DNA from 2 places in the Actinoplanes sp. GCM10030250 genome. Region 2 is predicted to be linked to the other one. Evidence: riboswitches for the same ligand, from Rfam matches in the RefSeq annotation. Region 2 holds a riboswitch; the other holds the start of a gene.
What was found. Region 2 has a riboswitch for thiamine pyrophosphate ahead of ACFQV6_RS26010 (ECF transporter S component). Riboswitches for the same ligand answer to the same signal wherever they lie in the genome.
Positions count from the first base shown of each region.

Region 1 (6,999 bases), on a different contig from region 2:
GCAAGCGCAAGGAGCACGCCACCACGATCCGGGCGATCACCCGGCTCCAGTGGCGGCGTGACGCGGACCGGATCTGCGTGGCGACCGTGCAGGCGGACGCGTTCTGCCAGGCCATGGTCCGCAGCCTGGTCGGCGCGATGCTCACGGTCGGCGACGGGCGCCGCGAGCCGGACTGGCCGGCCCGCCTGCTGACCCTGCGCGAGCGTTCCAGCGAGGTGACCGTGGCACCCGCGCACGGCCTCACGCTGATCGCCGTCGGCTATCCCGAGCAGACTGAGTACGCCGCCCGAGCCGAAGCCACCCGCCGCCTCCGCGCGTAACACCGGCTGGTCCCCGGTGCTGTGTCAGGTGCGTTGAGACGGCACTGGGAGCCAGCCGTGGGTGGGGTCAGGTTGCTCGGCGGGGGAGGACGGTCTCGGCGAGGTGGACGTCGACCAGGTCGTGGGTGATCTGCTGGACACGGGGGTCGTCGGCGGGCAGGAGTTCGCCGTTCGGGCCGGTGATCACGCAGTACATCAGGTAGTGGCCACGGGTGCGCCAGACGATCGGCGTGCCCGGTCCGGGCTCCTCGCCACTCATCCCGGAGAACCCGCCGTCAGCCGTCACGACCTGCTCGCGGATCTGGGTGCCGAGGGCCGTGGCGGCCGCGGTGTCCGGCAGGTTCAGCACTCCGGCGGTGATGCGGTAGTCGGCGTACGGCACGGTCAGAGCGGCACGAACTGCTTGCGTGCACCCGTACCGCTGCAGTGTGGAGCGCAACGTGCCGGTGACCGCGACCGTGCAGTCGGCCGTGAGGCCGGTTTTGCCCAGCGCGTAGGACGCGGAGCCGGCGGGAAAGACCTCGGTCTCCGACAACGGCGCCGGATCAACGGCGCGCGATGCGAGGAGACGGTCGATCTCCGCGGTGGTGTGGCCCGCGGACGTGGTGGGGTGACGTTCGTCGGCGACGATGAGGACGGCCAGCATCACGAAGATGCCGGCGACGATGAGGGCGGCCAGGCCGCGGGTGAGCAGGTGGGCGGTCTGGTGCGGGTTCCGCCGGACGTGCCGGTGCGGCCGGGTCCGGACCCCTGGGTGGTAGCGATGCTGACCGATGGGACCCGGGTGCCTCACCAGCAGGGCGAGGCTACCGGCCGGGATGGCGCGGTGGGCGGAGCGCGTTGGGGTGGCGTACCGCATGGACCCCAAGCTAGGCGCGCACGCTGATCTATGAACGCACAGCTTGTCCGCCACCCCGCCGGGTGACCCGTAACCTGGCGGCGGGAGACTTGGCGGGTGAGCGCCGACCACTACTTCACCGCCGAGCCCGAAGCGCCGTTCCGGCGGGGCGAGATCGAGTTCAGCGTCGCCGGCCGAAACTACCGGCTGGCTGTCGCCTCCGGGGTGTTCTCGGCCGGGCGGCTGGACTCCGGCACCGCCGTACTGCTGCGCAAGGCCGGCCTTCCCGGTCCCGCCACCGAAGGCACCCTGCTGGACCTCGGCTGCGGCTACGGTCCGATCGCGTGCGTCCTCGCCAGCGAGGCACCCGCGACGACCGTCTACGCCGTCGACGTGAACTCGCGGGCCCGGGAGCTGACCGCGGAGAACGCGGCGAAACTCGAGCTGGGCGACCGGATCCGGGTCGCCGCGCCGGACGAGGTGCCCGGCGACGTGACGTTCGCGCAGATCTGGAGCAACCCGCCGACCCACGTCGGCAAGGCGGAGCTGCACGCCATCATGGAGCGCTGGCTGCCCCGCCTGGCGCCCGGCGGCACCGCCTGGCTGGTGATCAACCGCAACCTCGGTGGTGACTCGCTGCACAGCTGGCTCGTCGGGAACGGCTGGACGGTCGAGCGGGTGGCCAGCCAGAAGGGCTTCCGGGTGCTCCGGGTCACCGGAAATTCGGCTGACTAGTCGCGCGCCCACGAGGGAGGATGCCGGGCATGGGTTACGTGGATGTCGCCGGTGCCGGGTTCGTGCTTCCGGACGGGCGTGAGCTTTTCGCCGACGTGTCGTTCCGGATCGGCGAAGGGGCGAAGGTGGCTCTCGTCGGGCCGAACGGTGCCGGCAAGACCACGCTGATGCGGATGGTGGCCGGGGACATCCCGACACAGTCCGGCACCATCGCGCGGGCCGGCGGGCTGGGCGTGATGCGCCAGTTCATCGGCATGATCGGCGATGACCGTACCCTCGAAGATCTTGCATTGTCGTTGGTGACCCCCGCCCTCAGCGCGGCCGGTGAACGGTTGCGGCGCGCGGCCGAGGCCCTCGACGAGACCGAGAAGAGCCAGATCGCCTACGCGAACGCGCTCGCACACTGGGGCGAGACCGGCGGTTACGAGGCGGAGGTGCTCTTCGACACGGTGGCCGTGGCGATCCTCGGCAAGCCGTGGGAGGAGACCAAGAGCCGCGTCGTGCGGACGCTCTCCGGTGGTGAGCAGAAACGGTTCGCCCTGGACCTGCTGCTGCGCGGCACCGACGAGGTGCTGCTGCTCGACGAGCCGGACAACTTTCTCGACGTGCCCGCCAAACGCTGGCTGGAGCAGCGCATGCGGGAGTCGCAGAAATCGGTGCTCTACGTCTCGCACGACCGGGAGTTGCTGGCGCAGACCGCGGACCGGGTGGTCGCGGTGGAGGGCGGCAGCGCCTGGACGCATCCGGGCGGATTCGCCTCCTGGCACGAGGCCCGGCTGCACCGGCACGACCGCATGGAGGAGAACCGGCGCCGCTGGGACGAGGAGCACGAGAAGCTCAAGGAACTGGTCTTCACGCTGAAGAACAAGGCCGCCTACAACGACGGGCTGGCCTCGCGCTATCAGGCCGCGCAGACGCGGTTGCGCAAGTTCGAGGAGGCGGGGCCGCCGCCGCTGCCGCCGAAGGAGCAGTCGCTGCGGATGAACCTGCGGGGCGGGCGTACCGGCAAGCGGGCGGTGATCTGCGAGGGCGTCGAACTGGAGAACCTGACTTTCCCCTTCGACCTGGAGATCTGGTACGGCGATCGGGTGGCAGTCCTCGGCGCGAACGGCACCGGCAAGTCGCACTTCCTGCGGCTGCTCGCCGCCGGCGGCAGTGAGCCCGACCTGGAGCACAAACCGGTCGACGGTGCGCCGCTGTCGCACGTCGCTCACGAGGGCCGCGCCAGGCTCGGCGCCCGGGTCCGCCCCGGGCACTTCTCGCAGACCCACGACCGGCCTGAGCTGCTGCAGAAGACGCTCGTCGAGATTCTGTGGCGAGGTGACGAGCACCGGTCCGGAATGGACCGTGCGGGTGCGATGAAGGCCCTCAACCGGTACGAACTGGCCGCACAGGGTGATCAGCGGTTCGGGACCCTCTCGGGTGGACAGCAGGCTCGGTTCCTGGTGCTGCTGCTGGAACTCTCGGGGGCTACCGTGCTGCTGCTCGACGAGCCCACGGACAACCTGGACCTGGCGTCGGCGGAGGCTCTGGAGGAGGGGTTGAAGGCGTTCGACGGCACGGTGATAGCGGTCACCCACGACCGGTGGTTCACGCGTTCCTTCGATCGCTTCGTGCTGTTCAGGAGCGACGGCGAGGTGGTCGAGGTGCCGGAGCCGGTCTGGGACGTCCGCTAGTTTTCTCGTCACGGACCGGTTATGGTCCGGTTACAAACAACCCCACGGGAGTCCGGGCAACGGGCTGAGAGGGGGGCTGACGCCGCCCCCGACCGTCGAACCTGATCCGGGTAATGCCGGCGCAGGGAGGAGTGTCGATGTTTCCTCGCATCCACGTCATCACCGATTCCATCGATGTCGTTCGTGGTGTGGCAGGGCTCCCCGACGTGGCGGTCCAGATTCGGGTCAAGAGCACCGACGCTTCGGCCTATGCGCTGACTGTGGAGGCGGTTGCGCTCTGCCGGCCGGCCGGGACGATGGTGCTGGTCAACGACCGAGTTGGCGTGGCGCTGGCGGCCGGAGCGGACGGCGTGCACGTGGGCGCGGACGATCTGCCGGTCTCGGCCGTTCGCCGGGTACTGGGTCCGGATGCGGTCGTGGGCGCCACCTGTCGTACCCCCGCGGCAGCCCGCGCGGCGGTGGCCGATGGGGCGAGCTATCTCGGTGTCGGGCCGGCTTTCGAGACGTCCACCAAGGACGGGTTGCCGCCGCCGCTCGGACCGGCAGCGATCGCGGCTGTCGCCGAGGCGGTTCCGGGTACGCCGGTCCTGGCGATCGGCGGTATCACCGCGGAACGGGTGCCGCTGCTCGCGGTGCACGGTGTTGCGGCGGTCTCCGCCTTCGTGGGGGATCCGAAGGGGGCGGTTGCGGAGTTCTCGGCGGTCCTGCGATGAGCCGCGTCGCTGTTGTCGGCGGCGGGATCATCGGGCTTGCGATCGCGGCGGAGTTGCTGCGGCGCGGGGCGGATGTGACCGTCTACGACCCGTCGCCGGACGGTACGGATGGTGCCTGGCACGTCGCGGCCGGGATGCTGGCGCCCGGAGGGGAGTCGGCCTTCGAATATCCGCACCTCATCCGGCTGCTGGAGGCGTCGAACGAGCTGTGGCCGGCGTTCGCCGACGGGCTCGGTGACGTCGGCTACGACGATGCCGGGACGCTCGGTGTGGCTCTGACCGCGGATGATGTCGCGGAATCGGCCCGGGAGTGGAAGCACCAGAAACTGACCCCGCTGACCGGAAGCCAGCTGCGTGATCGGGAGCCGGCGCTGTCACCCCGGATTCGGGCGGGTGTCTTCGCGCCGGCTGAGCGGCAGGTCGATCCGCGGAAGGTGGTCGCGGCGCTGCGGATCCGCCTCGCCGGGCGGGTTCTGACGCGGCGCGTCACCGACCTGTCCGAACTGGACGAGGAGCGGTGCGTGGTCGCGGCGGGCTGCGGCACGGCGGCGCTCACCGGGCTGCCGGTCCGGCCGGTGAAAGGCCAGATGGTGCGCCTGCGCGGAGAGCCCGGCGTGCTGCGGCACGTGATCGACGGTACGGCCGACGGGCGGCACGTCTACCTCGTTCCGCGCGCTGACGGTGAGGTGGTCGTCGGAGCCACCCAGGAGGAACGGACCGACCGGGCGCTCACCGCCGGTGGCGTGCACGACCTGCTCCGGGCCGCGCTCGATCTCGTACCGGGGCTCGCCGAGCACGAGATCACCGAGTTCACCGTGGGGCATCGGCCCGGAACGCCGGACAACGCGCCGCTGCTCGGACATCTCGACGACAGCCGCAAGACGGTGGTAGCGGCCGGCCATCACCGCAACGGCGTGCTGCTGGCGCCGATCACGGCCCGGCTCATCGCCGATCTGGTTCTGACCGGATCGGCCGACCCCCTGCTGGAATCCTTCGAACCCGGGAGGTTCGGATGCGCCTGACGGTCAACGGGAAGCCGCGTAGTCGGCCCGACATCTGCTCGGTTGCGGCGCTGGTCGCCGAGATCACCTCGGCGAACCGCGGTGTGGCGGTCGCTGTCAACGGGACGGTCGTGCCGCGATCGACGTGGTCCGCGGTCGACCTGGCCGACGGCGACAAGGTCGAGGTGCTCACCGCCGCACAGGGAGGATGATCATGTTTCTACCGGAGAACGGGCTGATCCTCGGCACCGGTGGTGCGAACAGCCTCTCCGCACTCGAAGACGCCATCCGGGCCTCGGAGACGACGCTGGTCACGGTGGCGCTGCGCCGGGTCGAGGCGGCCGGGCCGGGACTGCTGCCGATGCTGGACCGCCTCGGCGTACAGGTGCTGCCGAACACCGCGGGCTGCTACACGGCCGGTGACGCGGTCAAGGCGGCGCAGATGGCGCGGGAGGCGTTCGAGACCGAACTGATCAAGCTCGAGGTGATCGGGGACGAGCGGACCCTGCTGCCGGACGGCGTGGAGTTGCTGCGGGCCGCGGAGATCCTTGTCGCGGATGGTTTCACGGTTCTGCCGTACACCAGTGATGATCCGATTCTGGCCCGCCGTCTCGCGGACGCCGGATGTGCCGCGGTGATGCCGGCCGGTTCGCCGATCGGTTCCGGTCTCGGGATCTCCAACCCGCACCACATCGAACTGATCCGGCAGAGCGTCGACGTGCCGGTGGTCCTGGACGCCGGAATCGGGACGGCCTCGGACGCGGCGCTCGCCATGGAACTGGGCTGCGACGCGGTGCTGATCGCCAGCGCGATCACCCGGGCCGAGGATCCGGCGGCGATGGCAGCGGCGATGCGGCACGCGGTCCGGGCCGGTCGTCTGGCCAGGGCCGCCGGGCGCATTCCGCGCCGTTTCCACGCGGTCGCGTCCACCGCCGACGAGGGGATTCCGGTGTGGTGACGCCGGGCGGGCTCGTTGTGCTCACCGATCGGAGATCCGCCGCCGGGCCGCTCGTCGAGGTGGTCCGGGCGGCGGTCCGCGGCGGCGCCGGGTGGGTCGTTCTGCGGGAGAAGGATCTGGGGTACGCCGAACGCGCGACCCTCGCCCGGATACTCCGGCCGGTGGTACCGCCGGGGCGGTTGATCGTGGCGGGGCCGGATCCGCTCGGCGGCTCGGCGGTGCACCTCGCGGGGACGGACCCGAGGCCCGCGTCGGTCGCGCTGGTGGGGCGCTCGTGGCACGGATCCGAGGACCTGTCCGGTGTGGACTATGTGACGGTGTCGCCGGTCTATCCGACCTCGTCGAAGCCGGGGTACGGGCCGGCGCTCGGGGTCACGGGTGCCGCTGAGATGCGGGCACCGGTGCCGTGGCTGGCGCTCGGTGGGATCGACTCGGGTGCGCGGGCGGGGGAGTGCGCCGCGGGCGGGGCAGCGGGAATCGCGGTGATGGGTGCGGTGATGCGGTCCCCTGATCCCGAGCGGACAGCCCGTGAGTTGTCCGCTGCCTTCACGGCCGCCCGCCCAGCTGGCTTCCAGGGCTGTGTCGCGGCGTCCGAGACGGCTCCCACGGCCAGCCGGGTTGGGGTGGCTGGCTTCCAGCGCGGTGTCGCGCGGGTTGAGGCAGCACCCACGGCCAGCCGGGTTGGGGGGACGGGGTGACGCCTCGGGTGGTGTTGACGATTGCGGGGTCGGATTCGGGTGGGGGCGCCGGGATTCAGG
Region 1 covers NZ_JBHTDO010000012.1:12,867-19,865, reverse strand. Annotated here, with positions in the region: gene truA (tRNA pseudouridine(38-40) synthase TruA) at 1-320, shown strand, start outside; gene ACFQV6_RS17295 (hypothetical protein) at 388-1,179, opposite strand; gene ACFQV6_RS17290 (class I SAM-dependent methyltransferase) at 1,276-1,893, shown strand; gene ACFQV6_RS17285 (ABC-F family ATP-binding cassette domain-containing protein) at 1,923-3,569, shown strand; TPP riboswitch at 3,604-3,714, shown strand; gene ACFQV6_RS17280 (thiamine phosphate synthase) at 3,701-4,282, shown strand; gene thiO (glycine oxidase ThiO) at 4,279-5,304, shown strand; gene thiS (sulfur carrier protein ThiS) at 5,295-5,495, shown strand; gene ACFQV6_RS17265 (thiazole synthase) at 5,492-6,241, shown strand; gene ACFQV6_RS17260 (thiamine phosphate synthase) at 6,235-6,939, shown strand; gene thiD (bifunctional hydroxymethylpyrimidine kinase/phosphomethylpyrimidine kinase) at 6,936-6,999, shown strand, end outside.
Region 1: another riboswitch for thiamine pyrophosphate. It lies ahead of ACFQV6_RS17280 (thiamine phosphate synthase); the one in region 2 lies ahead of ACFQV6_RS26010 (ECF transporter S component).

Region 2 (6,999 bases):
GCAGGCTGATCGCGACGTGCGGGAACGGTGCGGTCACCAGGTGGGTGCAGGCCAGCACCGGCGCCGGGTCCAGCGCCCGGATCCAGCGATCAGCCTCGGCCAGCGTGCGATGACCGAAACTGACCCCAAGAATCCGGGCCCGGAAACCGACACCGCCGCCGACGGAAGACGTGACGGCTGCGGTCATCGAGGCAGAACCCAGATCGGGTTGGTGTAGAACCACAGGTCACCCCACGGGTCGGCGGAGCCCGCGACATCAAGCTGCGGTCCGTACGGGTCAACCGCCGTGCCGAGCAGCCCGGGCTGCGTACGATTACCGTCCGTCCCGCGTACCCGCAGGTAGAACGGCTTGTCGAGGCGCCCCAGCGGATAGCTGATCGTGACCTTCCCGCCGGCCTGCGAGATCTCGAACGACTTGACCACCCTGGTGTTCGGGGTGGTGTAGACGTCCTTGTCCGCGACCGGCCCGGTGACCGTACCGACGATCACGTCGACCCGCTTCAGGGCCGGGATGAAGCCGGCCCAGTTCGGGATGTCCTGGAGGTCGATCTCGAGGACCAGTTCGGTCGAGGTGCCCCGCTTGACCTGGAGCACACCGCCGAGCGGCGTCCCGGTCGAGGAGCGGCGGTCGCCGGTGACGCGTACCCGGGCGTCCAGGTTCTTGATCAGCCGGCCGTGGTCGACCCAGACGCGGCCGGCGCGCAGGCCGTCCATGACCGACTTGTACGAGAAGGACGACGCGCCCACGTTCGTACGGCCGTAGTAGCCCGGCCAGAAGTCGCCGGCCTGCGTGTTGATCGACCCGTTGTAGACGGGGTCGTTGTATTTGCCGTTGGTGTTGAAGTCGCTGCCCGGGCCGCGCTCGGTCTGGTCCAGGTAGTTGACGTGGCTGTCCGAGTTGACGGTGATCCACCACGCCTTGCCCTCGGCGAGCAGGCTGTCCCAGAGGCCGCCGACGGTGGCGGTCATCCAGTCGAAGCCGCCCCAGGTGCGGTAGCTCTCCAGCGGGTAGCCGGCGAACGACGCGGCCGACGGATTGTTGTCGTAGTAGCCACGGGCGCCGCCCCGGCCGTTCGGTGCCGGGATGCCCGCGGCCTGGTGGCCCGGTGCGCCCTCGAAGCCGACGGCGACGGTCGGGTCGGCGTCACGCCAGTTGCGGATCTCGTGCGGCGAGTCGATGCCGCGCCGGGCCGGGTGGTTGGCGAAGAACAGCGCACCGTCGACCTTGCGCTTGCGTACCTGCTCGCCGAGGAACTGGATGCCGGCGATCGCCATCGCCTCGTTCTGGGCGTTGGTGTTGGTCGCCGGCAGCATCGAGCCGTCGTACGCGTTCTCGAACTGCTTGAGGACGTCGACCTCGTGACGGCCCGGGTGCACGAACACGGTGGCGTGCTCGGCGGCCGGGATGTTCCACTCCAGACCCTGGAAGGTGAGCAGCTCCGGCAGTTCCTTGCGGGTACGCAGGATGTCCGGGTTGACCTTGTCCACGCCGATCTTGGCATGGGTGACACTGCCGTGGTCGGTGATGGCCAGCCAGTCCAGCCCGTAGGCGTGGCCCTTCGAAGCCTGGTCGAGGACCCGGTACTGGGCGTCGGAGCTGTACTGGGTGTGAATGTGGTGGTCGCCGGCGAGCCAGCGGAACCCGCCCTTCGCGGTGCCACCACCGGCGGCGTCGTGGGTGTGCCGGAGCCCGGCGGCCGCGGCGGCGCCCGGCTGGGCGAGCACGGAGGCGGCCGCACCGGCGCCGAGCAGGCCGGCGCCGAGCAGGAAGCGGCGGCGGGAGCTGTCACCGGGGGAGAGCTCGCTCTCCGGGATGCTCAGGTCCAGCGCCTCCGGAACGTCGGCGCCGGTTGCGGAAACAGAATGCGAATGATCGTGGCCGTGACCCATGCGCGTCACCCTGATCCGATCAGGACAACGGCCGCTGGCGATCTCGTGACCGCCGGGCGAACGATCAGCCGACAACCGGCCGGAAAACCCCCAACGCCACTGAAAGCGTCAAGATCGACATGGCGGCCACACCGGCGCCGACCAGCAGCGCGGTATCCGCGGCGGTGAAGTGCTGGCGCCGGGCGTAGGTGCGGGGTGCGCCCGAGTCGAAGCCCCGCGCGTCCATCGCCACCGCCAGCCGGACCCCGCGCCGCAACGCGCCGACCAGCAGGGCGAACGCGGTCGAGGCGAACATCCGCAGCTTCGCCACCGGGTTGCGCCCGGCGTCGACACCGCGCGCCCGGCGGGCCAGGGTGAGCGTCCGCCACTCCTCGCCGAGCAGCGGCAGCAGCCGGAACGCGGCGAGCGCCCCGATGGCGAACCGGGCCGGTGCCTTCGCGTTCTGCACCAGCGCGTCGGCCAGGTCGGTGGGGTCGGTGGTCGCGAAGACGACGATGCCGGGCAGCGCCACCGCGAAGATCCGCAGGATCAGGCCGGCCGCGCTCGCGAGCACGCCCGTGGTGATGTCGAAGGGCCCGAGCGACACCAGCAGGCTGCCGGTGCGCTCGGCGGCGAACAGTGTCAGCGTGACCAGCACCCCGGCCGCGGCGAGCAGCAGCGGTGCCACCCGGCGGGCCAGCGCCCGGTAACGCACACCGAAGAACGGCAGCACCGCGAGTTCCAGCAGCAGCGCCACGGCCGGGGTGAACGGGTCGACAGTGGAGACCAGAGGGAGCGAGAACAGCAGGGCGGCGCCGAGCTTGGCGACCGGGTTACGGCGGGCGAGGGGCGCGGAGACATCGGCGATGACCTCGAACGCGGTCACGGGCGCAACCTCCGGGGAAGTGGGTCCGGCGCCGGCTCACCGAGGGGCACGGTGCGGTCGGCGATCGTACGGACGAACGCCTCGTCGTGGGTGACAGCGACGATCCCGTGCCCCTCCGCCCGCAGCCCGGCCAGCAGGTCGACAAGCTCCTGCCAGGTACGCCGGTCCTGTCCGAACGTCGGCTCGTCGAGCACCAGCAGCCGCGGCGCGGTGGCCAGCGCCGTCGCCACGCTGAGCCGCCGGGCCTCACCGCCGGAGAGGGTGTACGGGTTGGCCGCCGCCAGCTTCGTCAGCCGCAGCCGTTCCAGCAGCTCGCCGACGATCCGCCGGACCTCCTCCGGCGTCTTGCCGACCCGGCGTGGCCCCAGCGCCAGCTCGTCGGACACCCGGCTGGTGACGAACTGGTGCTCCGGGTTCTGGAAGACCGATCCGATCCGCTGGGTGAGCGCCGCCGCCCGCCACCGGTGCGGGGGCCGCCGGTCACCGAACGCCTCGATCCGTCCCGAGTCCGGGGCGATCAGCCCGCCGAGCAGCAGCGCGAGCGTGGACTTTCCGGCGCCGTTGGGCCCGGTCACGGCCACCAGCTCGCCGGCTCCCGCACCGATCGAGACGGGAGCCAGCCGTCCGGTCACGGAGATGTGCTCAGCCCGTACAAAATCGTTCTGTGCCTTTGATATGGCCTTGATCGGCGCGGTGCTGAAACCGGGCACCCAGACGCCCTCGTCCGCCAGCTTGTCGCCGTAGGCAGCGAAGATCACCTCGGGTGCGCCATCGGCGCGCACCCCACCGCCCGGCTCGAGCACCACCACGCGGTCCACCAGCTCGAGTGCCTCGGCCACCCGGTGTTCCACGATGATCAGCGTGGTCTCCGGGCTGGTCACCCGCGCGACCGCGGCACGGATCAGCTCAGCACCGGCCGGATCCAGGTTCGCGGTCGGCTCGTCGAGCAACAGCAGGCCTGGCCTCAGGGCCAGGACCCCGGCCAGGGCGAGGCGTTGCGCCTCACCGCCGGAGAGCGCGGTCGTCGGTCGATTGATGGGGTACCGGAAACCGACTCGATCAAGCGCATCGGATACTCGTGGCCAGATGTCATTTGCGGACACTCCCCGGTTCTCGCAACCGAACGCCACGTCGTCACCGCTGCGCGCCATCACCAGTTGCGTCTGCGGATCCTGGAAGACGATGCCGACACGCTCGCGGGCCTTCCGCGGATCCAGCCCGTCGATCTCGATGGTGCCCTCGGACTCGCCGGAGTCCTCCGCCAGCAGGCCCGCCAGCGCGGCGAGCAGGGTGCTCTTACCGGCCCCCGAGGGACCCAGCAGGAGCACCCGCTCGCCGTGCCGGATGTCCAGGTCCAGCCCGCGGACCGCCCAGGCGCGGCGCCCGGCGTGCCGCCACCCGAAATCGCGAAGCCGAACCTCACTCATGTCAGATGAGTGCCCGTTCCCGGCCCGCGCCGAACCGGTCCAGCACACCCGTCGGTGCGAGCGCCCGGACCACGGCCCAGCTGCCGAGCCCGGCCAGGAGCGTGCCGCTGACCACGGTGAAGATCGCGTACGGGATGCGGTAGCTCCCGAGCGCGTACTCGGAGTTCCAGACGATGAAGTCGAACAGTGCCGCGCTGAGGCCGGTCAGCGCACCGGCGAGCAGCGCAGCCGGCAGCCGGAACGACCGGTAGCGCAGCGCCGCGAACGCCAGCTCCGCGCCGAGGCCCTGGATCAGGCCCTGGGGGATGACTGTCGCGCCCCACGCGTTACCGAGCAGCGCGGAGATGATCGCCGCGACGGCCTCGGTGTAGAGCGCCGCACCCGGCTTGCGGATGATCAGGCCGCTCAGCACGGCCGGCATCAGCCAGACACCGTAGAGCAGGGCCTGAGCGGGCGGGAAGAAGGCGAACGCGCTCTCGGTGATGCTCCAGACCGTGTTCCAGGCCCAGAAGATCACGCCGAACGCGACGGCGATGACCGAGGCGATCACGACGTCCATCGTTCGCCAGCGGTTGGTGTTGATGTCTTTCATGACGCCTCCCAGCGGGTACCGGGAGGAGACGCACGCCGCGGACCGGGCGGCGATGCCCGGACACGGCGCGGCTGGAGAAGACCGAACTTCCTGCGCTGGCATTACCCAGATCAGGTACGAGGGTCTGCGGTTGCCCGCACTCTCAGCGCCTTGCGCTCCCCTGTCGGATCGAAGGTTGTTCGCGACCTACCTGGACCGGCGCCTCGGGTGGGTGACGCGCCTGATCTCCGCCGTCGCGAACAACCTTCGCTGCATGTGCTTCGATGACGCTAACACCCGGTAATGGCTGGGGACAGGGAGGGAGCGATCACATGCAGGTCAAGGCTCGCGGACTGACCTTCGACGTCCATGAGGGCGGACCCGCCGACGGTGATCCGGTGCTGCTTCTGCACGGATTTCCGCAGGATCATCGCGAGTTCGACCTCTTGGTCCCGCGGCTGCACGCGGCCGGTCTCCGCACCTACGCCCTGGATCAGCGGGGCTGCTCACCCGGCGCGCGGCCCGGCGAGGTGTCCGAGTACCGGATGGACGAGGTGACAGCGGACGCCCTCGCCGTGCTGGACAGCCTCGGTGTGGAGAAGGCGCACGTGGTCGGCCACGACTGGGGCGCCTACGTCGCCTGGCTGCTCGCCGCCCGGCACCCGGACCGGGTGCGGACGCTCACCGCGATCTCGGTACCGCACCCGCGCGCCATGATGCTGGCCATGCGTGTCCGCCTGTCGCAGCGCGCGCGTCTCGCGTACTTCAGGGTCTTCCAATCGGCGGGGGCGGAACGCCTGCTGCTCACCCGCAACGGCACCATGCTGCGCTGGATGCTGCGCCCGCTGCACCACGCCGAGCAGTACGTCGAGGCGATGCACGAGCCCGGCCGGCTCACCGGCGGCCTGAACTGGTACCGCGCCTTCAGCCTGGACCAGGTGGCCGGGACCGGTGTGGTGAAGGTGCCGACGACGTACGTCTGGAGCGACGGGGACGGGGTGGTCGGGCTCACCGCCGCGCTGCGGACCGCCGACTGGGTGGAGGCGGAATACCAGCTCGTCGCCATGAAGGGTGTCAGCCACTGGGTGCCGGAACAGGCGCCACGCGAACTCGCCGACGCCGTGCTGGCTCGCATCGGCGTTTGACCATGTGCCCGCGGGGGAACGCTGCGCCGTCATGGCGGTCGAAACACACACCCCCCGGAAAGATCAGTCCCACGAGACCGAGAAGCAGCGGTGGGACCGCAACTTCGCGGACCTGCTCCAGGAGCTGCGCGTCGCACAGACCGGCGTGCAGATCCTCTTCGCGTTCCTGCTGACCCTGCCGTTCAGCAGCGGGTTCCCGCAGGCCACGAACTTCCAGAAGGACGTATACATCGTGGCGCTGATCAGCGCGGCGTTCGCCACCGCGCTGATCATCTCGCCGGTCGCGTTCCACCGCGCGCTGTTCCGGCAGGGCCGCAAGCCCGAGCTGGTCCGGTACGCGCACAAGGTCGCCTCCGCCGGCCTGGCGTTCATGCTCGTCTCGATGGTGAGCAGCGTCCTGCTGATCACCGATTACGTGCTGGACTGGAAGTGGGCCATCCCGCTGACCGTGGCCACGGCACTCTGGTTCCTCTTCTACTGGGCGGCGCTGCCGTTCGCGCACCGCAACTGGGGCGAGGACGAGGACGAGAACGAGAACGAGAACGAGGTCAGCGCCGGCGCAGACCGAGCTGCCTGAGTTCGAGGTCGGCGAGAGCGTCCACCGCGTCGGCGTCACCGGCCCGCCAGCTCTGCGCGATGTCCGGGCCCAGTCTGGCCAGCTCGTTCAACGGGCGGCCGGCCAGGGCCCGGAGCGCCAGCAGGTCACGGCCGGCCGGTTCGCTGCGCACCGCGGCCGCCACACCGGCCCGCCGGATCCAGCGCAGCCGCCGCGGCAGCCATCCGAAGAGCACCAGGGCCAGCGGGACGGCGATCGCGATGAGCGGCAGGATCAGCGCCAGCTGGTGGACGAAATCCTGCTGCTCGCGGCCGGCGTCGGCGATGGACCGGGCGGCGTCGGCGGCACCGGTGAACGGCTTGGTCAGGTCGTCGCCGACCACCGGCACCCGGCCGACCTTGCCGCCGGCGTCGGCCAGGTTGTCGGCGATGCCGGTGCCGGCACCCTCCAGCTTCTGGCCCGGCACGGCGAGCTTCTCCACCAGATCGCGGATCCAGAGGGCGACCCGGATCCAGAGATAGACCCAGAGGACGACGAGGATGTCG
Region 2 covers NZ_JBHTDO010000022.1:74,617-81,615, forward strand. Annotated here, with positions in the region: gene ACFQV6_RS25990 (hypothetical protein) at 1-187, opposite strand, end outside; gene ACFQV6_RS25995 (PHP domain-containing protein) at 184-1,890, opposite strand; gene ACFQV6_RS26000 (energy-coupling factor transporter transmembrane component T family protein) at 1,955-2,755, opposite strand; gene ACFQV6_RS26005 (ABC transporter ATP-binding protein) at 2,752-4,182, opposite strand; gene ACFQV6_RS26010 (ECF transporter S component) at 4,184-4,774, opposite strand; TPP riboswitch at 4,844-4,946, opposite strand; gene ACFQV6_RS26015 (alpha/beta fold hydrolase) at 5,086-5,898, shown strand; gene ACFQV6_RS26020 (DUF6328 family protein) at 5,930-6,475, shown strand; gene ACFQV6_RS26025 (hypothetical protein) at 6,447-6,999, opposite strand, start outside.